DNA from 3 places in the Streptomyces sp. NPDC048751 genome. Region 3 is predicted to be linked to each of the others. Evidence: riboswitches for the same ligand, from Rfam matches in the RefSeq annotation. Region 3 holds a riboswitch; each other region holds the start of a gene.

Region 1 (2,258 bases), on a different contig from region 3:
CCGGGACGCAGCGGCCCTCCTCCGTGCGGTACTGCCACTTGGCACCGTTGCTCACCAGTTCCCGGACCGCGCTCACGAAGCGGTCCACGTGTTCGTCCGGGGTTCCCGCGCCGAAGCTGACGCGGATGGCGTTGAGGGACTTCTCGCCGGGGGCCGCCTCGGGGGCGCCGCACTCGCCCTGGGTCTGGGGGTCGCTGCCCAGGAGGGTGCGGACGAGGGGGTGGGCGCAGAAGAGGCCGTCGCGGACGCCGATGCCGTACTCGGCGGAGAGGGCGGCGGCGAAGTGGGAGCTGTTCCAGCCGTCGACGACGAAGGAGATCACGCCGACGCGGGGGGCGTCGTCGCCGAAGAGGGACAGGATCCGGACCTCGGGGACCTCGGCGAGGCCCGTGCGGACCTTCTCGATCAGGTACTGCTCGCGGGCGACCAGGGTGTCGAAGCCGGCCTCGGTCAGCGCCTTGCAGGCCGAGGCGATGGAGTAGGCGCCGATGACGTTGGGTGATCCCGCCTCGTGCCGTGCGGCGCTGTCGTGCCACTCGACGTCCACTCCCCCGTCCTCGCGCCGGGTCACCTTGCGGCTGGCGCCGCCGCCCGCGAGGTAGGGGTCGGCCTCGCGCAGCCAGTCGGCGCGGCCGGCGAGGACGCCGGAGCCGAACGGGGCGTACAGCTTGTGGCCGGAGAACGCGACCCAGTCGACGTCGAGGTCCTTCAGTGACACCGGGTGGTGGGGGGCCAGCTGGGCGGCGTCCAGGACGATACGGGCGCCGTGCGCGTGGGCGGCGGCGGCCAGCTCCTGTACGGGCCACAGCTCGCCGGTGACGTTGGAGGCGCCGGTGACACAGACGAGGGCCGGGCCGTGGGGGGCACGGTCGGCGAGGGCGCGCTCCAGGGTCGCCACCGCCTGCCGCGGGGTGCGCGGGGCGTCGAGGTAGGTGACCCGGGCGTGCTGCCAGGGCAGCAGCGAGGCGTGGTGCTCGGTCTCGAAGACGAAGACCTGGCAGTCGGCGGGGAGGGCCTGAGCCAGCAGGTTGAGGGAGTCCGTCGTCGAGCGGGTGAAGATCAGCTGGTCGTCGGCTCGGCAGTCGAGGAACTCGGCGACCGTCCTGCGGGCGTTCTCGAAGAGGTCCGTCGACAGCTGGGAGAGGTAGCCGGCACCCCGGTGGACGCTGCCGTAGTACGGGGCGTAGGCCGCCACGTCGTCCCAGACCCGCTGGAGGGCGGGGGCGCTGGCGGCGTAGTCGAGCGCTGCGTAGGTGACTTCGCCGCCCGTGACGAGCGGGACGGTGACATCCCGGCCCAGAACGGGCAGCGGGGCACAAAGGGGCTGGGTGGAGACAGCGGTGGAGGCAGCACTGAGGACAGACATGACGGAACTCCCGTGAGAGGAAGGAGGAGAGTGAAGACGGGTGTGCGGAGGCGGGGCTCGACGCCCTAGCGCATTCGCTTGCTCACGGAAGGCTCCCTCGATGACCAGGATCCCTGGTGTATGAGGGATCCGCGCTTGCCGTAGACCTCACTGCCTACGGCCTGGTCCTCACCCGGGGCACCCCGCCACGGACGGAGGGTTGCCGGACAGTCGGCCGGGGCCTCATGACTGTCACTCATGACCTGGACAGGAACGTACGTGAAGTGATCGCGGTCCCGCAACCCGTGTCCGGATCGCGGGACCGCACGTCGGTTTCCAGCGACCTGATCCGCCGGACAGGCCCTAGGCGTTGCTCGCGGCCACCCAGCGCTCGAGCGAACGCTTCGCCGCTCCCGAGTCGATCGACTCGGCGGCCTTGGCCATGCCGGCGCCGATCTGCTCGGCCAGCGTTCCGGGGCCCGGGTCGAGCGCCACGAGCGCCGCCGCCGAGTTCAGCAGGACGGCGTCGCGGACCGGGCCCCTCTCGCCCTCCAGCAGCCGTCTGGCGACCTCCGCGTTGTACGACGGGTCGGCGCCGCGCAGCGCCTCCACCGGCACGAGCTCGATGCCGACGTCGCGCGGGTCGAAGGTCTCCTCGGTCACCTTGCCGTCGCGCACGACCCACACCCGGGAGGTGGCGGTCGTGGTCAGCTCGTCGAAGCCGTCGTCACCCCGGAAGACGAGGGAGGAGTTGCCGCGCTCGGCGAGGACGCCGGCGATGAGCGGGGCCAGACGCGGGTCGGCGACGCCCACCGCCTGGGCCTTCACCTTCGCGGGGTTGGTGAGCGGACCGAGGGCGTTGAAGGTCGTCCGGATGCCCAACTGTCCACGGGCGGCGGCCACATGACGCAGC
Region 2 (2,258 bases), on a different contig from region 3:
GAGGGTCTTGAGGCCGTCGCCGGTGTTCAGCACGACAGTGGTGAGGGTCGGGTCCAGCAGACCGTTCTCGATCAGCTTGCGCGCCACACCCACGGTCACCCCGCCGGCGGTCTCCGCGAAGATGCCCTCCGTCCGGGCGAGCAGCTTGATCGCGTCGACGACCTGCTCGTCGTTGACGTCCTCCACGGCACCGCCCGTACGGCGCGCGATGTCGAGGACGTACGGCCCGTCGGCCGGGTTGCCGATGGCGAGGGACTTGGCGATGGTGTTCGGCTTCTGCGGCCGGACGACGTCGTGGCCCGCCTTGTAGGCCACCGACACCGGCGAGCAGCCCTCGGCCTGCGCGCCGAAGATCTTGTACGGCTTGTCCTCGACGAGACCGAGCTTGATCAGCTCCTGCAGACCCTTGTCGATCTTCGTGAGCTGCGAGCCGGAGGCGATCGGCACGACCAGCTGGTCCGGGAGCCGCCAGCCGAGCTGCTCGCAGATCTCGTACGCCAGGGTCTTGGACCCCTCCGCGTAGTACGGCCGCAGGTTGACGTTGACGAAGCCCCAGCCCTCGCCCGCCGGGTCGCCGATGAGCTCGGAGCAGAAGCGGTTCACGTCGTCGTAGTTGCCCTCGATGCCGACGAGCTCGCCGCCGTAGATGGCGGCCATGACGACCTTGCCCTGCTCCAGGTCGTGCGGGATGAACACACACGAGCGGAAACCGGCGCGGGCGGCCGCGGCGCCCACCGCGCCGGCGAGGTTGCCGGTGGAGGAGCAGGAGAGGGTGGTGAAGCCGAAGGCGCGGGCGGCCTCCAGCGCCTGGGCGACGACACGGTCCTTGAAGGAGTGCGTCGGGTTGCCGGAGTCGTCCTTGACGAAGAGCTTGCCGGCGTCGACGCCCAGCTCGCGGGCCAGGTTGTCGGCCTTGACGAGCTTGGTCCAGCCGGGGTTGATGTTCGGCTTGTCCGCCACGTCGGCCGGGACGGGCAGCAACGGGGCGTAGCGCCAGATGTTCGCGGGGCCCGCCTCGATGCGCTTGCGCAGCTCCTCCGTGTCGTAGGAGGAGAAGTCGTAGGCGATCTCGAGCGGGCCGAAACACTCCTCGCAGGCGAAGACCGGGCCGAGGGGCACGCGGTGACCGCACTCACGACAGCTCAGCGCGGCGGCGGGGCCGAGGTCTACGGTGGAGTCGGTGGTGCTTGCAACAGTCTGCACAGCCATGGAGGCGAGGCCCTTTCTCCTCATCTTCCTCACGACGCATCTCGCCGCGAGACGGATTTGGCACCTTCCCTAGCCGGGAGCCTCGCTGGCGATCGACAGTGATCTACGAGACCGGCTGGAGGGTTGCCGGGGCTTCAACGGGCCGTTTCCCTCTGCCCCTCTGGATGAGCGGTATGTGGTTGTTGACGCACATGACCCCCGACATGCGATGGTCACCAGCGTTGTCCAAGACTGTAACCGAAGGCCAGGACAGTTGAGATAGTCGTCCGAACCGCGAGACAACCCGTGAGGAGCCGCAGACTGTGCTGGAAGAAGTCGAGCGCTGGCTGAGCACCCGCTCCTGGTCCGTGACCGATCGCCCGCTGCACCAGATCCTGGCCGCCAAACAGCGGACGGGCCAGTCGGTCAGTGTCGTGCTGCCCGCGCTCAACGAGGAGGAGACCGTCGGCGACATCGTCGCCGTCATCCGCCACGACCTGATACAGCAGGTCCCGCTCGTCGACGAGATCGTCGTCGTCGACTCGGGATCGACCGACCGCACCTCCGAGGTGGCCGCCGCCGCGGGCGCCCGGGTCGTCCACCGCGACGACATACTCCCGCGTATCCCGACCGTGCCCGGCAAGGGCGAGGTGCTGTGGCGCTCCCTGCTGGTGACCGGCGGGGACATCGTCTGCTTCATCGACGCCGACCTGAAGGAGTTCTCCTCCGACTTCGTCTCCGGGATCGTGGGCCCCCTGCTCACCGACCCGGACGTCGATCTCGTCAAGGGGATGTACGACCGTCCGCTCGGCGGGGCGGCCGGCCAGGGCGGCCGGGTCACCGAGCTCATGGCCCGCCCGCTGCTGAACATGCACTGGCCGCAGCTGGCGGGGTTCGTGCAGCCGCTCGGCGGCGAGTACGCGGCCCGCCGCTCCCTCCTGGAACAGCTTCCCTTCCCCGTCGGCTACGGCGTGGAGCTGGGCATGCTGGTCGACTCCCTGCACCTGGTCGGGCTCGACGCCCTCGCCCAGGTCGACGTCGGGGTGCGCAAGCACCGCCACCAGGACGGG
Region 3 (2,258 bases):
CGGACCCGATCACCCCGTCGCTGCACTTCTGCTGCGGGGTCTTCTTCACGCTCGCCGACGACTCGATCCCCAGCGAGTGGGTCGAAGTGGCCTGCAGGAACTGGGTGTTGGGCTGGCTGAAGGTCACCTTGATGGTGAGCGGGTCGACTACCGTGGTGCTCTTGACGCCGCTCAGATAGCCCTCGGCGAGCGTCCCCAGGGCGCCGAGTTTCGGCACCGCGTCGAAGTTGTCCTTGACCACCTGCGCGCTCAGCTTCGAGCCGTCGCTGAAGGTAACGCCCGACCTCAGATGGAAGGTGAACGTCGTGGCGTCGGAGCTGATGTCCCAGCTCTTCGCCAGCCACGGCACGATCTTGCCGGTCTTCGGGTCCTGGTCCGTCAGGGAGTCCACGATCTGGCGCACCGAGTAGATGGTCTCGTTGCTGGCGACCTGCTGCGGATCCACGCAGCCGGCGTCCGAACCCACCGCGAAGGTCAGGGTGCCGCCGGACTCGGGCTGCCCGGAGCCGCTGCCGGAATCGCCGCCGCCGGAGCCGCAGGCGGTCAGCAGAACACTGGCGGTCACAAGGGCGGTCAGTGCCGCCCACCGGGAGGTTCTGACATCGGGAAGTGCAGTCACGGAGGGCTTCTCCTACTCGTGTCACCAGGCACGGATGCCGTACGAGGCACGGCCGTGCGTGGGCGTGCGGCCCCGGCCGGCGCGACGCGGGTGCCGGGGAGCGCTGTGCAGACGGGGATCAGGGCGAAACGCGGGATCAAAGACAGACGGAGATCAGGCGCAGGCGGGTGCGGCGATGGCAGGTGCCGTACTGCGACCAGCGGTGGGAAGGCCCGTCAGGCCTGACAGAGACAACTGGTCGAGCGCTTGAGGTCGATGTGGCGCCGACGCGAGAGCCGGGAGAACACGGTGGCGCCGGCGAAGCGGGCGCTGAGGTCACCACCGTGCCGCATATCGGTCCTCCACATTTTCGGCCCCGGTCACGGGGCCACGCGCTTGCAGAGATCGTCAGTGATCCCGCCGGGCTTTCACCTGGAGCACCCCGCCGCGCGGGAGGGTTGCCGGTCAGCGAGCCAGGGCTTGACGCTGACACTCAATGCCGTTCGTGATCGTACGGACCAGACTTGGCGTACGTCAATGGCGCAAAAGGACGCCTCGTCAGGGGAGTCCGGGGCGAGAGTGTGTCCGGTTCAGGAGCCGCTTCGCTCGCGGGGGATCTTCTGACCGGCCTCGATGGCCACCGGCAGCCGGTTCTCGGCCGGGGGCAGCGGGCAGGTGGCCAGGTCCGTGTAGGCGCACGGAAGGTTCGCGGCGCGGTTGAAGTCCACGACGACCGTGCCGTCGGCGGCGGGCGGTTCGAGGGACAGGGCCCGGTTGGCGGCGTAGGTGGTGACTCCGGAGGTCGCGTCGGTGAACAGCACCATCAGTCGGCCCGCACCAGGGCCGGGAAACGCGGTCAGCGACAGCAGGCGTCCGTCCAGCTCGAACTCGACCCTGCCGGGAGCGTCGTACACATGCTCAAGGCCCTCGACCGCGGCGCCCACGGTGGTCGGCCGCGGCGTGTCGAAGGGGATGTAGCGGCCCGTCACGGCCCAGCGCGGGTCGGGGGCGTAGGCGGGCGTTCCGGTGAAGGCCGTGCGCAGCGGGGCGTCCGGGTGCCGGGGACGCACGATGTCGTGGCCGCCGCGCTTGGCGACCTCGATGACCGCGTCTCCCCACACGGCGTCGACGCCGCCGCGCTCGGGAAGCACGCCGAAGCGGTGTTCACCGTGCACCGGCGTCTCGTCGACGACCAGTTCCTCGCCGTCATCGAGGTCTACGACGACGCCTTCGGGGCCGGTGCGCCACGCGCCGGGCGCGTCCGGGAAGCGCTGTGGCCGGTCGTCGAGCCAGTGCAGGCCGGTGATCGCCAGGAACCCGTGCGGGGCGGCGAGCCGGGTCTCCTGGGCGCGGTACCACTCCAGCCAGGTCTCGGTGAAGGCGTGCAGGTCCGTGGTGGCGGCCTCGGTGGTCATGGGGAATCTCCTTTGTTCCGTGGGTGCCTTCGGCAGGGGACGCAGGGGTGCAAGGGGGTTGTCGAGCCGACGGGTGTACTCAGCGGGCCAGTTCGCCGAGGAGTCGCCAGGTCCGTCGACGATCGGCTTCTCCCGCGATCTCGGTGGCTGAGAACACGACCTCGGTGGCGCCGGCGTCACGGTAGCGGCGTACCTCGGCCTCGACGGTCTTCTCGTCGCCGATGACGGCCAGGTCGGCGGCCCGC

Evidence for each region. Region 3 has a riboswitch for S-adenosylmethionine ahead of ACGFNV_RS36800 (putative leader peptide). Riboswitches for the same ligand answer to the same signal wherever they lie in the genome.
Region 1: it holds a riboswitch for S-adenosylmethionine, as region 3 does, so the genes downstream of both, ACGFNV_RS21845 (aminotransferase class V-fold PLP-dependent enzyme) here and ACGFNV_RS36800 (putative leader peptide) in region 3, are expected to answer to the same signal.
Region 2: it holds a riboswitch for S-adenosylmethionine, as region 3 does, so the genes downstream of both, thrC (threonine synthase) here and ACGFNV_RS36800 (putative leader peptide) in region 3, are expected to answer to the same signal.

Annotation. Positions count from the first base shown of each region.
Region 1 covers NZ_JBICUX010000006.1:450,102-452,359, forward strand. The annotation lists gene ACGFNV_RS21845 (aminotransferase class V-fold PLP-dependent enzyme) at 1-1,366, opposite strand, end outside; SAM riboswitch class IV at 1,493-1,609, opposite strand; gene trpD (anthranilate phosphoribosyltransferase) at 1,709-2,258, opposite strand, start outside.
Region 2 covers NZ_JBICUX010000003.1:532,103-534,360, forward strand. The annotation lists gene thrC (threonine synthase) at 1-1,209, opposite strand, end outside; SAM riboswitch class I at 1,227-1,380, opposite strand; gene ACGFNV_RS14135 (glucosyl-3-phosphoglycerate synthase) at 1,512-2,258, shown strand, end outside.
Region 3 covers NZ_JBICUX010000015.1:53,298-55,555, forward strand. The annotation lists gene ACGFNV_RS36795 (ABC transporter substrate-binding protein) at 1-619, opposite strand, end outside; gene ACGFNV_RS36800 (putative leader peptide) at 835-966, opposite strand; SAM riboswitch class IV at 986-1,099, opposite strand; gene ACGFNV_RS36805 (DUF1684 domain-containing protein) at 1,189-2,013, opposite strand; gene ACGFNV_RS36810 (LLM class F420-dependent oxidoreductase) at 2,093-2,258, opposite strand, start outside.